Regions from separate parts of the Pseudovibrio sp. Ad26 genome, predicted to be linked through region 3. Evidence: predicted binding sites of a transcription regulator. Region 3 holds the regulator's gene; each other region holds the start of a gene.
The links. The regulator PhoB, encoded in region 3, activates phosphate uptake and scavenging genes when phosphate is short. The targets are predictions, from matches to a motif close to TGTCATNNANCTGTCAT.
Positions count from the first base shown of each region.

Region 1 (6,799 bases), 320 kb from region 3:
AACACCAGAGTAGGCTGGTGAATGTTGGGCAGCAGAGGGCGCCAGTCCTGCATCATGAGGTTTTCTATAAGGGAAGCAGCATATTCTCTGGGCAGCTTCAGGTTTTCGGCAGCCAACTCACGCAAAGCGGCAGGATTGACCTTGCTCGTGAACATCCCGCCAATGATTTCGAGATGATCCTCAATACTGCGCGTCTGGCGAATAGCCGTCACCATCTCATCAAGTGACTCCAAGTTGGGATGGATAGAACCTGCCTCGTTGATCTCTTTTTCTGTCCAGGAAGGCCTTGCCATGAGGGCCGCGGGCTCGTCGATGCAAATCAGACGGCGTGCAGGGCGCTCGGTCCCGAACATCTCCATATAATCCCAAAGCATTGCAACACTAAGAGAATGCCCAACCGCGTCGAAGTCGCGAAGGTCCAGAGCCTCCACCACATCAAACAGATCCTTGGCAAACCGTTCGATGCGGTAGCCACCTGTAGGCTTTTGCGAGTCTCCATGCCCCCGGTTTTCAAGAGCATAGGCCGTGTGACTCTGGCAAAAGTCAGCGAACTGTCCCGCATATACAGCCGCAGTCTGCGACCAGCCTCCCAGCAAAAAGACAGGCCGCCCTTGCCCTCCTGTCAGATAGGAGAGCTCCACGCCATCGCGGGTTTGCACAGTCTTGCGTTCCATCCTCATTGGCCTTTCGCAGACAACTCAACACTCTGCTGCGAGTATAAGGCCGAACCCGTTACTCAGCCGCAAATGAGACCTCAACTGCGAAATGAAGGGTCTCACCTTGAATAACTGGTCCTAGATTTTGCAGGCAGATTGCATAACAGCAGCCAAGCTCTTTCATCCGCCACACCTTGTTCCAGCAATGCAAAAACGGGAATGCGTGCCACGTTAGAAACAGAATTGCAGTCAAAGGCTTACACAACCTGAAAAGCCTGGAGTTGTCATATGACCAAGAATGTTCTGATAGGTTTTATTTGAAAGAGTTAAAGTAATTATCTGCTCATTTCAAATGTAACACCAATTCTAAAATATGGATCTATTTAGGTGACAAGGTGTTGACAGATCCAGTTGAGAAGAAGTTATGCTAGTGTTTGTTCTTGCAGAAGTGAAACGCAAAAATCTGCCAAGAGCAGACGCAAATTCAAGCAGTTAGCACATGCACTCAGGCAACCCGTTGCATTCGACGTGCTCACTGCAACATCCAAAAATTGGTGAGGAGTCGCAGGCATGGAAGCTGTAACCTGTGCTGATACTACAATCAGAATGGAAACATGGAGAACGGAGGACCGGCAGGTCAACTGCATTCTCTCTGCCAAGTGTGATGCGCCCATCTCCAATTACACCCTGTGCTTCAGCATGCTGGCTCCTTGCGAAGTAGTTGAAGGCGCCACTTCCAAGAAAATGACGGCGGGCTACATTGAGCTTGGCTTCGACAGAGATGTTCTTGGAACAGGCCAAGCACTCGCGTTTACACTCAAGTACAAGCGCAATATGAACCCGTCCAACCGCAGTTGGCTTCCAAAAGGCGCCTATCTGCGTCTGGAGGACGGCAGTATCCTGCCAGTGCAGATTGCACCACGCGGCATCGATCAGGCTTTCAGCACCAAGTTGCCAGAGCAGCAAGCCGATCCTTTATCTGATCAACTCATGCTCGTCCCAGCCCCGCAAAGCTGGAAACCCTCCGGCAATCAGTTGGACGTGAGTGCCGGTTTTAAGCTGGATCACTCATGGGAGGGGGACGGCGAAACCGACAGTGCTGCCTCCGTTGAAGCTCTCGCAGAGCGCAACAACATCGGACCATTCCTGCACGAGGATGGCGTCACCCTCCGCTTTGCCATAAACGAAGATCTTGCGGAGGATGCCTATGAGCTCACAATCACGCCAGAGGGCATCACACTTTCAGCGTCCGCCGCTGCTGGTGTATTCTATGGTGCGATCACACTCCTCAATCTCAAGCTGATTTACGGTGGAGCCATTCCTTGTGGCCATATCGTAGATGCTCCCCGCTTTGAGTGGCGCGGCCAGCATCTGGACTGCGCACGCCACTACTACGAGCCGGAAACACTGCTTCGGCTTGTCGATATGCTGGCCTTGTTCAAACTCAACCGCTTCCACTGGCACTTCTGTGATGATGAAGCCTTCCGTCTGGAAGTGGACAGCTATCCGGAGCTCTGGAAGAAGTCAGGCATGCGCGGTGAAGGTCGTGTCGTGCCGGGCATTTACGGTGCAGCAGACGGACCACAAGGCGGCACCTATTCCAAAGCCTTCGCCAAACGACTGGTTGACCACGCCAAAGCATTGAACATCGAAGTCTTGCCAGAAATCGAAGTTCCCGCTCACTCTTGGGCCGTTCTTCAAATCCACCCGGAACTACGCGATGCAGCGGATGAAAGCGGTGAAATCTCCGTTCACGGCTACCTGAACAACACCATCAATCCCGCCTTGCCAGAAGCGTGGACCTATATGGAAACGCTGGCCAAGGAAATCTCTGGCATCTTCCCATTCGCTCACCTTCACCTCGGTTGTGATGAGCGCCCGCCAGCAGCATGGACCAGGTCTCCTGCCATCGAACAGTTGAAGGCAGAGCAGGGCCTCAAAACAGCGGATGACGTGCAGGGCTGGATGATGGACAAGCTCGCCTCTTACGTCAGCACTCTCGGGGTACGCCCCGCAGCGTGGGAAGAAGCTGCCAAAGGTGTGAATGGAGGCATCAACAACGACGCCATCCTGTTCTCGTGGACACAGCAAGGACCGGGTCTGGAAGCTGCCCGTAAAGGATACTCGGTGGTGATGACCCCAGCTGCGCATGCCTATTGGGACATCGCTCCCTCCAGCAACTTCAATGAGATCGGCCTCAACTGGGCCGGCATCACCAGCCTTGCAGACAGCGTGAACTGGGATCCGGTGCCGGAAAATGAACCAGAGCTGGAAGGCAAGATCATTGGCGCCCAGGGCTGCTTGTGGTCAGAGGTCGTCCTACGGGATGCCAACATGGAAACCATGATGGCCCCGCGCATTCTGGGTATTTCGGAAATTGGCTGGGCAGCTCGCGCCAACAAGCCGGATGCAGAGACGATCACGCAAAAGGCGGCATGCTACAGCAAGCTGTTCTCGGCTATCGGGTGGCGTCAGGATGTAAGAGACTAAACAGCAAAAACCCCGCTCCAAACCTTGGCAGCGGGGCTTTTTGCATCTTACGCGTTGCGCAATTCTGCAACGAAATCATAGATATCACCGCGATACACGCCCGTTGTCAGCTCAATCACTCGGCCACTCGGCAGGTAGGCAGTGCGGTCAATATAAAGCGCGGCATCCCCCTCACAAACTTCCAGCAAGGCAGCTTGCTCTTCTGTCAGCTTGCAGGCTGAGATGCGCTGAATAGCACGGGAAGGGCGCATGCCTTCCAACGACAATTTTTCATAGAGCGACGTTTCAATCCGCGATGGATCAGGCACAAACTCGGTTGAGAGCGAACTGGTCTCAATCGCCAGAGGAATGCCATCCGCACGGCGCAGACGGGTAATCCGCGAAACCTGACCGTCAGACGCAAGCCCAAGCGCAACAATTTCCTCAGGTGAGGGAAGATAAATCCCGCAGGACAGCGTCTCGGAGGAGGATGTCTTCCCGCGCCGCTGCATGTCCTCGGTAAAGCTGGTAAGCGCCGACAAGGACTGCTCCATGCGCTTCATCTGCGGAGCCACATAAGAACCTGAGCCCCGGCGCTGAATCACCAGACCATCCACCACCAACTGCGAAATGGCTTTGCGAATCGTCACGCGGGACAGCCCGGTCAGTGTCGCCAGCTCACGCTCTGCCGGCAGAGTGGTCGCCGCTGCTAACCGTCCATCTTTAATGGCAGATTCAAGGTGTCGGTAAAGCTGTAAGTAGCGTGGACCGCCACTCCTCTGCTGCCAGGATGTCGTTGAGAACAGATCGGTATGGGTATCTTCTTGTGCGCTCATTCTGCTCTTCTTTATGTGAATCCGTATTATCTATAATACCTTTTTGATACCAATGCAAAACAATACCGATGGGATACCAATGAAAGAAATGAAGCTTATCCCCTTGCGATTTTCTTGAAAAATCGGAGTTTTTTCGTCTGAAACAGAAATATTTCACAGGAGGTACTGAAATGGTAGACAAATGGATTTGTTTTGGTATTATTTTGGTGCTCGCAAAAAACACGCGGTTCGTCTCCCTGGCGATAACAAGACGCAAGCGGCGAGTGACAAGCGATCACCTTTGGGAATTGGGGAGAGCGCATGACACATGCGTCAGGGGACCTGCTGCCTTATCAGGGCGAGCGCGGCGGTTCGGCACAAAAGAAACAAGGGATGCTGCAAGGGCTTATGCGCTCACAGGCAACCTTTGCATGGCTACTGATTGCTCCGGCAGCATTGTATCTCGTATTAGTCGTGGCCTGGCCGCTGGTAGAGACAGTCCGTTTGTCTTTCACCAACGCCAACATTGGCGGCGAAGCCTACATCGGCACTGCCAACTATGAGAAGCTGCTCAGCTCTCGTAAATTCGGTCAGACAGTGTCCAGAACGTTCTATTGGATGTTCCTGTCTGTCTCATTCAAAATCATTTTCGGTCTGATTGGCGCAACGCTGCTCAATGCGGCAATTCCGGGGCGGGGGCTGTTCCGCATGCTGGTCATGCCGCCGTGGATTGTGCCTGTTGCGATTGGCTGTTTCGGCTGGTTGTGGCTCTACAACGGCCACTTCGGCATCATCTCAGGAGCCTTGCAATACGTAGGCATTCTGGATGGCCCGTTTGAGTTCCTCGCCTACAAACAAAGCGCGTTTTACTCCGCCGTTGTGACCGATGTCTGGGTCGGCCTGCCCATGGTGACCATCTTCATGCTGGCAGCCATGCAGGGTGTGCCGCGCGATTTGTATGAAGCAGCCTATGTGGACGGGGCATCCCGTTGGTACCGCTTCCGCCGCATCACCATTCCGCAAATTCTGCCGGTGATCATCACCATGTCGATCCTGTCGATCATCTGGACCTTCAACTCCTTTGAGATCATCTGGATCTTGACGGAAGGCGGTCCGCGCAACGCAACCACAACGCTGATCATCGACACCTACAAGATGGCCATTGCAAACTTCAAGTTCGGGCAGGGGGCTGCCCGTGCTGTGATCGTGGTGACACTGCTTAGCGTGTTCTCGCTGGTCTATCTGTTCGCACTTCACCAGATCAAAAAACGTTTCGAGGCAGCCTAAAATGATGGATCGTTACTCGCTGCCACATAAAGTATTTCTCTACTTCTGCGTGGTGCTATTCCTCGGCTTCATTCTGCTGCCGTTTTTTGAGATGTTCATGACCTCGCTGCGGCCACTGGAACACCTGTTCCGCTCGCCCTACCAGTTCTGGTCAGACGACTTCTCGTTCAAAGCCTACTCCCAGATGTGGGAGACAGTGCCAATGCTGCCGCGCTACATCGCAAACAGCATGCTGATCTCCATCTCGGTGACAGCTCTGGCTTTGGCGTTCGTCATTCCCGCCGCTTATGCCTATGCCCGGTTTGATTTCAAAGGCAAATCACTCAGCCTCGGCATCTTTCTGGCGGTTAACATGTTCTCCGGTGCTGTCCTGCTTATTCCGCTGTACAAGCTCCTGAGAAACTACGGCCTGCTGAACACCTACTTCGCCATGATTGTTCCCGGTGCAGCGTTTCTGGTGCCAATGGGAATCTGGCTCCTGAAATCCTATCTGGAGAAAATCCCGCGCGAACTGGAAGAAGCAGCTTTCATGGATGGCGCCAGCCGTCTGTACACTCTGCGCCGCGTTGTTCTGCCTTTGGCGGTTCCCGGTCTCATTGTGGTGGGTGTGGCTGTGTTCCTGTCAGCCTACGCACAGCAGTTCCTGTTCGCGATCACGTTCAACAGCGTCAAGGAGTTCATGCCTCTGCCAGCGGGCATCCTCGAGTTCATTGGCTATCAGTCAGTCAAATGGAACCAGATGATGGCAGCAAGCATTGTTGGAATACTGCCCGTACTCGTAATTTTCCTATTTTTACAACGCTACTTGGTGGCCGGCCTCACAGCCGGTGCGATCAAGGAGTGATTTTTAAAAGTGTCAATGGTTACTACTGGGAGGAGAAACCATGAGAACCAAACTACTATTTGCAGCGGCTGCAGGGGCAGGCGCAATGATGGCAGCAACATCTGCACAATCAGCTGAACTACATTTCATCCGCTGTGGGGACAACGGGTTGGATGAAGATCGCAAGGTTATTGCCGCATTTGAAGCCGCCCATCCCGGCAACACCGTCAACATGGAAAGCCTTCCATGGGGCACCTGTCAGGATAAGTCTTTGAAACTTGCATCCGCAGGCAGCCCGCCATCTGTGTCCTACATGGGCTCTCGTACGCTCAAACAGCTGGCAGACAACGACCTCGTTGTTGATGTGAAGATCTCTGAAGATCAGCAGAAAGCCTATCAGCCGGGCGTTTTGAACACCGTGAGCTATCGCGACAAGTTCTGGGGCTTCCCGCGTGCATTTTCCACCAAGGGTCTGTTCCTCAACTGTGACATCTTCGAAGAAGCCGGTCTTGCATGCGAAGCACCAAAGACCTGGGACGAAATGTACGCAGCTGCGAAGACCATCAAAGACAAAACCGGTAAAGCAGGTGTGGGTCTGACGGGCAAAGACTTCGACAACACCATGCACCAGTTCCTTAACTACCTGTATTCCAACGGCGGTCAGGTCATCGATCCATCCACCAACGAAATCACTCTGGATTCCAAGAACACTCTGGAAACTCTGAAGTTCTACGGCAAACTGGTGGAAG
Region 1 covers NZ_LMCE01000047.1:39,024-45,822, forward strand. Annotated here, with positions in the region: gene PsAD26_RS06670 (alpha/beta hydrolase) at 1-674, opposite strand, end outside; gene PsAD26_RS06675 (family 20 glycosylhydrolase) at 1,227-3,146, shown strand; gene PsAD26_RS06680 (GntR family transcriptional regulator) at 3,194-3,961, opposite strand; gene PsAD26_RS06685 (sugar ABC transporter permease) at 4,349-5,227, shown strand; gene PsAD26_RS06690 (carbohydrate ABC transporter permease) at 5,229-6,071, shown strand; gene PsAD26_RS06695 (sugar ABC transporter substrate-binding protein) at 6,112-6,799, shown strand, end outside.
Region 1: the regulator PhoB is predicted to act here: its motif matches at 1,044-1,060, upstream of PsAD26_RS06675 (family 20 glycosylhydrolase).

Region 2 (6,799 bases), on a different contig from region 3:
TCTTGCGGGTCATCCAGCACTTGGTCTGTCAATCCGCTTTCGATCACGTGACCGTGGCGCATCACCAAAATACGGTGAGAGAGCAGGCGGGCTACTGCGAGATCATGAGTTACGATGATCACGGAGAGACCGAGGTCGGCGACAAGACCGCGCAGGAGGTCCAGCAAGCGTGCCTGAACAGACACATCCAAGCCGCCAGTTGGTTCGTCCATGAAGACCAGCCGTGGGGCGGTGACGAGGTTGCGGGCGATCTGGAGACGTTGGCGCATTCCGCCGGAGAATGCGCGTGGGTCATCGTCAATGCGGTCTTCTGCAATCTCAACGCGGCCAAGCCAATCGGTGGCAGTTTCACGGATATTACCGTAGTGCCGAGCGCCGACTGCCATGAGGCGTTCGCCCACATTGGCCCCTGCAGAGACAGTCATGCGCAGACCGTCTGCTGGATGCTGGTGGACGAAGCCCCAGTCGGTGCGCATGAGCATGCGTCTCTCGGCTTCGCTCATTTCATAGAGGTTGCGCATCTGGCCCATGCGGTTGCGGTAGTTGACCGAACCTGAGGTTGGGGTGAGGCGCGTTGCAAGGCTGTTGAGCAGCGTTGTTTTGCCCGAGCCACTCTCGCCTACAATTGCAAGCACCTCACCCGGATAGAGATCGAAACTGACGTCTTTACAGCCGATGCGGCCGCCATAGAGTTTTGTCGTGTTACTGACCTGAAGCAGCGGAAGGTCTTCAGAACTTTGAATATCCAGGGACATTAGTCGTTTCCTTCTGCTTCCAGAGGATTGGTTCCAAGGTGACCGACATGACCTGCATCGCGGCGTTCCTCGCAGAAATCACTGTCGGAGCACACGAACATGCGGTTGCCATCGTCATCCAGAATGACTTCATCCAGATAGACCTCTTCTGCGCCACAGATTGCGCAGGGTTGTTCGAACTTAGTCACTTCAAATGGATGGTCCTCAAAATCGAGGCTCACCACTTTGGTGTGTGGCGGGATGGCGTAGATGCGCTTTTCGCGGCCTGCTCCGAACAGTTGAAGTGCTTCCATCTGGTCCATCTTCGGATTGTCGAACTTTGGTGTTGGAGAAGGGTCCATCACATAGCGGTCCTGCACCATGACCGGGTAGGCGTAAGCCGTTGCGATGTGACCGAACTTTGCGATGTCCTCGTAGAGCTTCACATGCATAAGGCCGTATTCTTCCAGCGCGTGCATCTTGCGGGTCTCGGTTTCACGTGGTTCCAGAAAGCGGAGTGGTTCAGGGATTGGAACCTGATAGACGAGCACCTGATCCTTTGTGAGAGTTTCTTCCGGGATGCGGTGGCGGGTCTGGATGATGCTGGCGTCTTTTGTCTTTGTGGTGGTGTCTACGCCAGTTGTTTCGACAAAGAAGTTGCGCAGGGCGACCGCGTTTGTCGTGTCGTCTGAGCCTTGATCGATCATCTTCAGGCAATCGTTCTTGCCGATGACTGCGGCAGTCACTTGTACACCGCCGGTTCCCCAGCCGTACGGCATTGGCATTTCGCGGGCAGCGAAAGGAACCTGATAGCCAGGGACCGCAATGCCTTTGAGGATTGCGCGGCGGATCATGCGTTTGGTTTGCTCATCCAGATAAGCGAAGTTGTAATGCTCGCCGGAGATGCCTTGTGTTTCAACGCGCTCGGTCATTGTGCTGCCTCCGCTACGAGTTCCTGTTCAGCTGCTTCGCGTTTCTCTTGCCACTCTTTGCGCACCTTGCGGATCAGCTCCAGTTCTGACTGGAAGTCGACGTAGTGCGGGAGCTTGAGGTGTTCTACGAAGCCAGTGGCCTGCACGTTGTCTGAGTGAGACAGAACGAACTCCTGATCTTGCGTCGGAGAGTCTATTTCCTCGCCCAGCTCTTCAGCCCGCAATGAGCGATCCACCAGAGCCATTGCCATGACTTTGCGCTCTCCCTGACCGGGGACCAGACCGTAGCCGCGCGTGAACTGTGGCGGTGCGGAAGCGGAGCCCTGGAACTGGTTGATCATCTGACATTCAGTGACTGTCATTGTGCCAAGAGGAACTTTGAAACCGAGCTCTTCCATAAAGAAATCGACTTCGACTTCCCCAAGACGGATTTCGCCTGCGAACGGGTGCGTTCTGCCAAAACCGCGCTGGGTTGAGTAACCAAGCGCCAACAGAAAGCCTTCGTCGCCGCGAGCGAGGTTCTGCAAGCGCAGATCACGATCAGCTGGGAAGGTGAGCGGTTCGCGGGTGATGTCTCCTACTGGAGCATCGGGTGCGATTGGTTCATCCGGCTCGATCAGGCCTTCATCATTGAGAAGGTCAGTGACGCGCGGAACCACCTCTTCCTTCTCGAACTCTTGTGTTTCTGGTGCTGGTGCTTCCCCATCAGCAGCCAGCTTAAAATCGAGAAGGCGCTGGGTGTAATCGAAGGTTGGGCCGAGCAACTGTCCGCCGGGAAGATCCTTATAAGTCGCGGAAATTCGGCGGCGGATCAGCATCTTGGCAGTATCGATTGGTTTGGAGTATCCGAAGCGTGGCAGGGTAGTCCTATAAGCACGCATCAGGAAGGCAGCTTCGATGAGATCACCGCGAGATTGCTTGATACCGAGTGCTGCCAGTTCCGCGTCAAACAGAGATCCTTCTGCCATCACACGGGAGACAGAGAGGTAAAGCTGTTCGGAGATTTGCTTAAGCCCGAGTGATGGTACACTGGTATCGCCGCGACGATCCCGTGCCATGAGCTTGTGAGCGTTACGGATGGCTTTCTCGCCACCTTTCACAGCAACATACATGAGTTAAGCCTCCAAACCGGTGATTTTAGTGGAGCGGGGCAGGCCTGCGACCTGATTGGCTCCGGCGAAAACGACGTCGATGCCGAGCGGGTAGAGCGCGCTGTTGTCTTGCATCTGCTGCCAGAACATTGCTGGTGCGGGAGCGACGTTGAACTGCTGCTCTGTTTTGATCCCCGGGCCTTTTAACGTGATGCCGTCGTTCTCAGTGAGCTCATCGACCATCAGGATGATTGTGGTTGAACGGTCTGGATATTCGGCAGTTCCAGCGGAAAAACTCGCGATCGCTGGGAGTAGTTTTGCGTCCGAGACCAGTGCAAAAGCAGCTTCTGCCGGGCTTTCAACGAAGGGTGCTGCAGTGTGGAAACGGATGTAATTTTTGACAGTTTCGCTCGCTGCCAGCGCAGGATCTAACCAGAGTGGCGTGTCATAATCGCAAAGTGTCAATACGAGCGCAGTTGCGGCTATAGACAGCGGAGCCGGTGGATTGAGCTTGAGATCGTCCAGTTGCTGCACAGTGCCCGGTTGCGCGAGTGCATTCATAGCGGAGTGGAATACGGACTGTGCGTCGTGGACTGGATCTGCCAGGCCCGGAGCGGGCGCTTTAGCGAAGATTGAGGAGGCTGTTTGCGTGCTCATCTTACTCACCTCGTACCATGGTGAAGAAATCAACTTTGGTGGCAGCGACTTCAGCGCGTGTTTCGTTTTCCGCTTGTTCCTGAGTGCTGGCCAGAGGCTGTAGAACTTTCGTCTCAATGAGATCACGGTGTTCTGGTTGCTGCCAGAGCGCGTCTACCAAAGCGGCCTGTAGAACCTTTTGCTTGTCGCGACCAAGAGCCTGACCAAATCCGGTGGTGCCATCGTCCAGAGCGATGACGCATCGTGTGACGGTTGCCTCGCACATGTTGAAGGGGGCACCTGTGCCACCGGCGCGGCCACGAACCATCACAAGTCCGATTTCCGCCGGGCGGATAACGGTATAGTTCGGTTCTAAGCCGAGGTTTTTCCACGCTTCTGCAAGGTCTTGCGCTGAGGCCTTTGCCAGAATGCCCATCGCATTCTGCCTAGCTGCAATTTCCGGTGATTGCTCTTTGAGCGAACTTGCCGTCATTTCAGCCCCTTTAACTTTCAGGAACACACTGGTTCTCTGGCATTGTGTGGTGACGCCCTGTGGTTTCACGGAGAACTGTGTCTGGGCGCCTGAATTTGGTTGCTAAGCTAGAACTTATGTTGTCTAGTTGTATAGACAAATATTTTGCTCGCCAACTGATTAGTGTTGTTTCATGACGAAGGCATGACGAATGCGATGAAATTTGATTTTTCTCCTGTTGAGCGACGTGCGGGCGTTGCCATGTGGAAGCAGATTGCTGAAGTACTGCGCTCGGAGCTTTCGCGAGCTGAGGTTTCTGAGGGGGAGAAAATCCCCACAGAACAAGAGCTTGCACATAATTTTGAGGTTAACCGCCATACTGTTCGGCGTGCGATTTCCACTCTGATTGAAGAGGGCTTTTTGCGCTCGGATCAGGGGCGGGGAACCTTTGTTGCCAAGGCTCCGCTGGTCTATCCCATCGGTCCGCGCACGCGCTTTTCGGAGAACTTGTCGGGTCAGGCGCAGGAGGTTTATGGGGATATCTTCCGCACGACCGAAGTGATTGCAGATGCTTACACATCCGAACTGTTGGAGATTGAACCAGGCACTGCACTGTTTAAATGTGAGTCTGTGAGTTACGCAGATGGCACACCAATTATCGCAGGAACGCGCTGGTTTGAGGTCTCTCGTTTTCCCAATCTGCCTTCAGATTTGAATGAGACCAACTCGATCACCAAGATCATGGAGAAGTATGGTTTTGGCGACTATCGGCGTCAGGAAACCCGGATTACGGCAGCGCTTTGTAGTGCACAGAATGCTGAATTGCTTAAGATTTCCGAGGGATCGCCTGTGCTTGTGATGGAATCTATTAATGTGACTGCCAGTGGTGAGCCTATACAAATTGGTCGTGCCTATGTGGCTGCTGACCGGATGCACCTAACAGTCAGAAATGACTAGGCTTTTGCTTAGAGCCAGTACTTGGGTGCTTCTACGGCGGCGTTCCAACGTTCCTGAGCTTCCAGCCATGCATTGTCTGCTCTGGCCTGATGCCAACCGGCTACAAAACCGATGACCGTTGAAACCTCGTTGTTTTGTAAGGACTGTGGAAGTTTCATTGCGACCAGACGATCTGCCATGGCAACATCGTTCAGGTAGCCGAAGGTATTTTGTAGGCGTTTCAGGCACTTGAGGAAGATGCGCAGGTCTTCTGGTTCATAGAGAGAGCGGAAGAACTCAACCGTATAACGCAGTTTTTTGAGCGCTTTGCGGAGATCGTGTCGTTGCTCAATGGTGAGGTCCTGCAAGTTCTCTGCACGCTTTTCACAGGCCTTCCAGCGCTTGGACAATGCGCGCTGGGCGAAAACCTCGATTGGTAAGTCCAATTTCTTGAACTCACTTACTCCCAGGTTCTCTTTCCAGGCCGGGCTGTGTGCGAGCTCTCCCAATTGGAGTAGGAAGTTGTTGAGTTTTGGGTCGATCAGTTCTTGTCTCAGTTCAACTTGTGCTTCCACATGCGCCAATTGAATTGCCTCAAAGAGAGGCTCTACAGAATGTGTGTCTGGCAATAACGGAATGACGGGTGTGATGATATCTTCCACCAGCACATCTATATCCCTTTGATTTCCTGCAGTTGTTGCCAGTTGTTTTGCGGAGGCATCGAGTTCACCGATGATGTCATTGTCCGGAAACGCCGCTTTGTAGATGTTGAACGCACTTCTTAATCTGCGCAGTCCGACACGTAACTGATGTGGGCCTTCGGAGATATTTTGTTGAAGGACGCAAGAGCGGTTGGCGACGATTTGGTTGAGGCATTCGATGAGGATTTTTTGGAAGGCTGAGCCTGCGTTGTCTTCTGATTCCAACTCGATGTAGTTGGAGTGGAGCGCCTCTGAGGGGAGCTCAGGTGGTTCACCACTTGCCAGTCGGTAGCCAATGCCTGCTTTGTTGCTGTTGGAAAACAGAATTGGTCGATCTTTCATGAGGGCGCCTGCCAGCTTGTACAGGCTTTCGACCGGGCCTTCCATCAGCTCCAGCTCTACTTCATGGATCGGATGTTCTTCGGAGGTTGTTTTGGCTACGCCGGAATCCAACGCCACTTCAATCTTTGCACCTGCTTTGTCCGTATAGTAGGCCAAAGTGCGCGTGATGGCGGTTTCGAACAGAATTCCCCATTCTTTGCCTTCCAGCAGAGATATGAGCTGTTGCTTGATTTCATTATCAGAAATCACGCTGAAGTCTGGCTCAATTCCTTCAATTGGCAGTTCTAGCTCAATCCTTTTGGAGAGCCCGGACTGCATGCCACCGCCTTGTTTGATGGTTTGCAGCCAATTGGTGCCGTTATGGCGTGTTCGTAGTGAGATACGGGCTTTCTTGAGCGTGTGATCTGGCGTGTCATAATACACGGAACGGAGACGTTTTACGGATTGCTCACTGACCGCAAAGCCTTTTGGCGGTTTTGCTTTAGCCAGTTGCTCCAGAGTTGTTTCGTCTACAGAAAGCTTAAGCTCAATCTCGTGCATGATTGCCGGGCCACCCTATGCACAGCGTGCGAAGTGGAAGCTTGTTCCATCCCACTCTTGTTGATTTTACGTAGTAAACATCTCGCGAACGCACCCCCCTGTAAAGGGTGCAAAACGTCTATGGGAATTTATCAAAGATATAATCCCTATTTGGCAATGGTATTATGAAATGTGCCAGATTAATGCCCGTTGGTAGGTTATGCGGGCGTTAGCGGATCCTGCTGGAACAGGTAGGCATCAAAGGCAGGATCATCGACGTCTGATAAATCCATCAGGCGTTTCTTGACGTTCTCAAGGTGTTGCCACATCGCTTGTTTTGCTGCTTGCGGGTCTCTTCGCTGCAGGGCGTCGAGGATGTCCTGATGGTCGTTGAGCCATTCTTCGCGATAGGTATTGTCAAAGATGCGTTCGTGCA
Region 2 covers NZ_LMCE01000157.1:138,522-145,320, reverse strand. Annotated here, with positions in the region: gene phnK (phosphonate C-P lyase system protein PhnK) at 1-755, opposite strand, end outside; gene PsAD26_RS27315 (alpha-D-ribose 1-methylphosphonate 5-phosphate C-P-lyase PhnJ) at 755-1,666, opposite strand; gene PsAD26_RS27310 (carbon-phosphorus lyase complex subunit PhnI) at 1,663-2,778, opposite strand; gene phnH (phosphonate C-P lyase system protein PhnH) at 2,782-3,414, opposite strand; gene phnG (phosphonate C-P lyase system protein PhnG) at 3,416-3,886, opposite strand; gene phnF (phosphonate metabolism transcriptional regulator PhnF) at 4,082-4,822, shown strand; gene PsAD26_RS27290 (CYTH and CHAD domain-containing protein) at 4,831-6,384, opposite strand; gene PsAD26_RS27285 (FCD domain-containing protein) at 6,582-6,799, opposite strand, start outside.
Region 2: the regulator PhoB is predicted to act here: its motif matches at 4,059-4,075, upstream of phnF (phosphonate metabolism transcriptional regulator PhnF).

Region 3 (6,799 bases):
ACTGTGGCACCCTTTATCCGTGGCTGGGGCGAAAGCATCGGCCTGTCAGTCAGTTCAGAATCTGCACTGGCCGCTGGCCTTGTCATGGGCATTATGATCATTCCGTTCGTCTCCTCCCTTTCTGACGACGTGATCAACGCTGTGCCACAGTCACTGCGCGATGGCTCTGCCGGTCTTGGCGCAACCAAGTCGGAAACAATCCGCCGGGTTGTTCTGCCAGCCGCTCTTCCGGGCATCGTGTCCGCTCTGATCCTCGCCATCTCCCGCGCCATTGGTGAAACCATGATCGTGGTGATGGCTGCAGGGCTTGCCGCAAACATAACGGTAAACCCGCTGGAAGCTGTAACAACCGTGACCGTGCAAATCGTCACCTTGCTGGTCGGTGACCAGGAATTCGACAGCGCGAAAACACTCGCAGCATTTGCGCTCGGTCTTCTCCTCTTCTGCATCACACTTGCTCTGAACATCTTCGCTCTGCGCGTCGTGAAGAAATATAGGGAACAGTATGATTGATATCGCTCAGGACACTGCCGGTTCTGCCATTGGCGGGCGTGTCAAAGGCATTCCTTCCGGCGTCCATACGACAGACGAAGCTCGCAAGCGCCTGAAAAAGCGCTACAGCATGGAAGCGCGTTTCAAAGCCTACGGCATGGGTGCCATCGCACTGGCCGCAACATTTCTGGTTCTGCTGCTCTTCACAATTGTCGGCTCAGGCTTGCCAGCCTTCACTTACAACTACGTAAGCGTGCCGCTCAATCTAAGCGCGGAAAAAGTCGATCCGGCCAACCCGGCTGGCGCAAGCTACAATAAAATCATTCGCGACGGTCTGAAGGCAGAGCTGCCATTCGCATCTGACCGTAAAAACCGCCGTGTGCTCTACTCTCTTGTGTCCTCCGGTGCCAATGTCACGTTGCAAAAGCAAGCAATAGCCGATCCATCCATGCTGGGTGGGACTGGTCCGGTTGCGATCCCGCTCTCCGACTTTGCTGACCTTTATGTCAAAGGCTTGGTCACGAAGAAAACCGAGATCGCCACCTCAAGCGCAGCAACGGTTTCTGGCACGGAAGGTCAGGTGACCATTACCGCGGAGAAACCTGAGTTTGACCAGATCCTTGCAGCGTTGAAGATCTATTATGATCGTGAAATCGAGTTGCTGACAGGCAAAATCGAAGCGCGTGGTCGTTCACAAATCAGCGTAAATACGAAGATCTCAGGCTTAGAGACCCGCTTGGCCAATGAGAAAGATCCTCTCGTTGCTCAGCGACTGACCTCTGAGGTTGAAGGCAACAAAGCCGCTCTGGTCAAGATTATCAGTGCGCTGGAAAAGCAAAAAGCTGAACTGGTTACTCTGCAGGGCCATCTTGCCAACATTGGGACTGGCGGCACACTCAACGCCAACATGCCAAGTTTCTTTGTCGAGGTGAACGGCGGAACCATTAAAGCGGAGAAGGTGACACCAACCAGCGTCACCGGAACAGCCTTTATTCCGCTGTCTACGGATGCTGCCGTGCCTGCTGGCCAGTGGGGTATTGAAGAGCTGGAAACACCAGAATCTTTCCGCAAGTTTTCAGATAAAGAGATCGCCTATACTGACTATCTGGTCTCCAAAGGCACTGTTGCAAACGAGTGGAACTCCATCTTCTTCAAGTCCGGTGCAAGTCGTGAGCCGGAGATGGCAGGCATCTGGGGCGCAGCCGTTGGCTCCTTCTGGACCATGCTCGTCACTCTGTCTCTCTCGTTCCCAATTGGTGTGTCTGCCGCGATTTATCTGGAAGAGTTCGCACCAAAGAACCGCTGGACACACCTGATTGAGGTGAACATCAACAACCTGGCAGCCGTGCCATCGATCGTCTTCGGTCTGCTTGGTCTGGCAGTGTTCCTCAACGTCTTCGGATTGCCGCGATCCGCGCCGGTTGTCGGCGGTATGGTGCTGGCGCTCATGACCCTGCCGACCATCATCATCGCCTCCCGCGCAGCGCTTCAGGCAGTGCCGCCAAGCATCCGCGAAGCCGCGCTCGGCGTCGGAGCCTCCCGCTTGCAGGCCGTGTTCCATCATGTGCTGCCACTGGCAATGCCGGGCATCCTGACCGGAACCATCATCGGTATGGCGCAGGCACTGGGTGAGACCGCACCGCTTCTCATGATCGGCATGGTGGCCTTCATTGTAGACATCCCGGCAAGTCCGGTTGATCCCTCTACTGTGCTGCCCGTGCAGATCTTCATGTGGGCAGACTTCCCGGAGCCTGCCTTCCAGCAGAAAACCTCTGCCGCGATCATGGTGCTGCTCGGCTTCCTGATCTCGATGAATGCAATCGCAATCGTCCTTCGTAAACGTTTTGAGCGCCGCTGGTGATTTGAAAGGCAAGATCATGGCATTGGAAATGACCACAGACACCGAGAGTGCAATGGATACAACAATGAGCGCCCCTCCAGCCGTTTCAGCTGAAGGCGAAACACTCAAGATGCGTGGCCGCGATGTAAAAGTGTTTTACGGCGACAAGCAGGCCCTTCATGGTGTTGATCTGGATGTCCGCAAAAATCAGGTGACCGCGCTGATCGGCCCGTCCGGTTGCGGCAAGTCCACCTTCCTGCGCTGCCTGAACCGCATGAACGACACCATCGATATCTGCCGCGTGCAAGGAGACATTCTCCTGGACAATGACGATGTCTACGACCCGCGCATTGATGTGGTGGAACTGCGGGCCCGTGTTGGCATGGTGTTCCAGAAGCCCAACCCGTTCCCGAAATCAATCTTCGAGAACGTGGCCTACGGCCCACGCATCCACGGTCTGGCACAAGGCAAGTCAGATCTGGAAGATATCGTCGCAAGTTCCCTGCAGCGTGCAGGTTTGTTTGAAGAAGTGAAAGACCGTCTGGACGAGCCAGGCACAGGCCTTTCCGGTGGTCAGCAGCAGCGCTTGTGCATCGCGCGCGCAATCGCTGTGTCTCCGGAAGTGATCCTGATGGATGAGCCATGTTCTGCGCTCGACCCGATTGCCACCGCGAAAGTGGAAGAGCTGATGGACGAACTGCGCCAGAACTACACCATCGTCATCGTAACCCATTCCATGCAGCAGGCCGCACGTGTATCCCAGCGCACCGCGTTCTTCCATCTGGGTAATCTGGTGGAAGAGGGGCTGACCAACGACATCTTCACCAACCCAAAAGACCAGCGCACGCAGGATTACATCACAGGCCGTTTTGGTTAAAAATAAAAGAGCGGTACTCTAAGGAGATATCCGATGAAAGATCATATTGTCTCTTCATTCAATGAAGAGCTGAAAGAACTGGCCGGACGTGTCGTTGAAATGGGCGGACTGGCAGAAACCCTTGTTCATGACGCTGTCACCGCACTGCTGAGACAGGACCGTGAGCTGGCAACACGTACCATCGCTGCCGATCAACGTCTGGACAACATGCAGGCCGAGTTGGAAGAGCTGTGCATCTCCGTGATCGCACGCCGCCAGCCAATGGCAAGCGATCTGCGCGACATCATCGCCGCCATGCGCATCTCCAACGATCTGGAGCGCGTCGGTGACATGGCCAAGAACATCGGCAAGCGGACACTGGCCATTGAATCCGAATTCAACAACAAGCAGCTCGCTGTGGGTGTTGAGCACATGTCTGATCTGGCACTTGAACAGCTCAAAGCCGTTCTGGATGCCTACACCTCTGGCGATCTTGAGGTTGTCCAGCGGGTGCATGTCCGCGATGACGAAGTGGATGCGCTTTACACCAGCCTGTTCCGTCAGCTGCTCACCTACATGATGGAAGACCCGCGCTCCATCACCATGTGCGCGCACTTGTTGTTCTGCGCAAAGAATATTGAGCGCATCGGTGATCATGCAACCAATATCGCAGAAAACATCTACTACATGATCTCCGGAAGCCACCTTCCAACAGATCGTCCAAAGACGGACGAGCTGGCGCAGACTACAACCGTGTAGAGTGTGTTCACTTATAACGAGCAGAATACACGCAATTGCTTTATAAGAGAAGGTGCAAAGAGAGCACTTTAATATGCCTAAGATACTGATTGTAGAAGACGAAGAACCGCTAAGCCTGCTGCTGCGCTATAACCTTGAAGCAGAGGGCTACACCGTTGACGTGTGCGCAAGAGGAGATGAGGCGGAAGTCCTGTTGCAGGAAAGCCAGCCAGACCTGCTGTTGCTGGACTGGATGCTTCCGGGCCTCTCCGGCATTGAGCTTTGCCGTCGTTTGCGGGCACGCTCAGAAACCGAGCGCATGCCGATTATCATGCTCACAGCGCGCGGCGAAGAATCCGAGCGCATCCGCGGTCTGGCAACCGGGGCCGACGATTACGTCGTCAAACCGTTCTCCGTTCCGGAACTTATGGCCCGTGTTCGTGCGATCTTCCGCCGTGCATTGCCAGAAGTTGTTTCCACAATGCTCAAGTCTGGCGACATCGAGCTCGACCGCGAAACCCACCGCGTGCGCAGAACAGGCCGCGAAATCCACCTCGGCCCCACAGAATACCGCCTGCTGGAGTTCCTCATGAGCGCACCGGGCCGCGTTTACTCCCGTGAACAGCTGCTGGATGGTGTCTGGGGCCATGATGTTTACGTAGATGAACGCACCGTGGACGTCCACGTAGGCCGCCTGCGCAAAGCCATCAACAAAGGCCGCATGAAAGACCCGATCCGCACCGTCCGCGGCGCCGGATACGCTTTTAACGACCAGTTCGCTGTTGGGTAAGTGTTTAAGGCACAAAAGGAAATCTAAAACCGCCCAAGGGCGGTTTTCTCATATCTACAGGTCACCGACATTAGCAGCTGGCAACCCCCAAAACAGCAAAAAGCCGGGCTTCGGACCCGGCTCAATACGTTGCTTTTTCAGCTCAGATTAGCTTGCGCGGCGGTTGCGGCGGTCGCTGACGGGCTGATAGGCAATGCTGCGGTGATGCGCACAATAAGGTGTGCCTGCATCTGACTGGCGCCCACAGAAATAGAAGTCGTCAGAACTCGGATCACCAATCGGCCACTTACAGGTGCGCTCATTCAATGTCAGGATGGAGGCGCGTTCTGAAACCGGAATAAAGAGATCGGAGGTTGGGACTGGAGAAATTTCTGGTTGGATAGCTTCAATCGGTTCAACTTTAAGGGCGTTGGCGCCTGCTATTGTTGGCTGAATCTGTCGGGGACTTGGAGAAGGCGCAACAGCTGCAATCGCTTCAGCCACTGTTGGTTTGGTTGAAGTGACAACCCTTGCCGTTGGGGTAGGCACCTTTCTCGTTTTGGTTGCGCCGCCTCCCGACTTAGCGCGACCTGAAAGACCAAGGCGATGAACCTTACCAATCACCGCATTACGGGTCACATTGCCAAGTTCCCCCGCGATTTGACTGGCGCTTAACCCGTCTGCCCAAAGTTTGGTTAGTAACTCTACACGTTCTGCTGTCCAGCTCATTAAAGGGCCCCGTCTTCCTTCAGTGGCGCGCAAAACAGCATTCGCTCAGTTCGGACGCATCCGAAAGTGCCGCTTACCTGAGCGTGTGTGCTTGCAGCGTTCAGTAACTACGAGATGGTGTATAACTCTTAACACACAGTACTATATGGGCGTTGATACGAGCAACAACCTCAAAGAATTGAGGTGGGGAAGACTCTGGTTTTCCCCAGAATTGCCGTACTACTACTTACCTATAACAGCCGTGTTGTGGTGGGAGAAGATTATCAATCTAAAGAATAGGAGCTGTTTGTTAAACCAAGTTCCACCGCATTCTTTCCAACACAAAGTAAGAGCTGCTAGCGTTACCCCGTTGATATTTAATACATATATTTACCACTGAAAAACAACTAGTAAAAAACACTAGTAAACTACAAATTGCATAGGACAAGAACTAAGCGCACTCCTCTCTCATATGCCGTAGTACACGCTAGAGGTGTATTGAATAAACCTTAAGAACCGTGGAAAAAAACTGGTCATAGAGCATGGGATTTAATCTCTACTCCATCCTCTAAAAATGCCACAATGCATGCTTCTTCCGGTAGTAGCCTGTTTAAGCTGCACCAGAGGGAGAGACACAAGGCTGGCAGCCAATTCCTGAGCAGGAGTAAGGTATTGCTGGCAATACGTGTTATTGACTGCCCTGAGGGAACGCGGTTTATATGTCGCTTCTCTTAGTTTCAAAACGCCACACGGCGTTTTTTTGTTTTTGTAGCAACCAAGACTTTTGAGCATATCGAGAAAGCTCAATCCATGAGGAGTAAGAAATGACGACTTCGTCGCTAATGCAGACTTATGCACGCTCAGACCTCGCGTTCGAGCGTGGGGAAGGTGTCTGGCTGATTGCGGCTGATGGTCGACGATACATGGATTGTGCCTCGGGTATTGCCGTCTCCGGCTTGGGTCATGCACACCCAAAACTCGTTGATGCGCTGAAGTCTCAGGCTGAAAAGCTGTGGCACGTCACCAATCTCTATACAATTCCAGAGGGTGAGAAGCTTGCAAAGCTGCTGACAGACAACACCTTCGCTGATGTTGTGTTCTTCACCAACTCGGGTACCGAAGCAACTGAAGGGGCCATGAAGGCCGCACGGCGCTATCACTTTGCCAAGGGCAACCCTGAAAAGAACCGCATCATCACCTTTGAAAATGCGTTCCACGGCAGAACCATGGCAGCGCTCGCCGCTGGTGGCCAGCAAAAGTACCTCGAAGGCTTCGGCCCCGCGCCAGAAGGGTTCGATCAGGTGCCTGTTGGTGATCTGGACGCGGTCAAAAAGATGGTAGGACCGGAAACCGCAGCGATCATGCTGGAGCCGGTTCAGGGTGAAGGTGGTATCCG
Region 3 covers NZ_LMCE01000047.1:359,296-366,094, forward strand. Annotated here, with positions in the region: gene pstC (phosphate ABC transporter permease subunit PstC) at 1-513, shown strand, start outside; gene pstA (phosphate ABC transporter permease PstA) at 506-2,353, shown strand; gene pstB (phosphate ABC transporter ATP-binding protein PstB) at 2,406-3,209, shown strand; gene phoU (phosphate signaling complex protein PhoU) at 3,243-3,947, shown strand; gene phoB (phosphate regulon transcriptional regulator PhoB) at 4,021-4,716, shown strand; gene PsAD26_RS08130 (GcrA family cell cycle regulator) at 4,864-5,424, opposite strand; gene PsAD26_RS08135 (aspartate aminotransferase family protein) at 6,228-6,799, shown strand, end outside.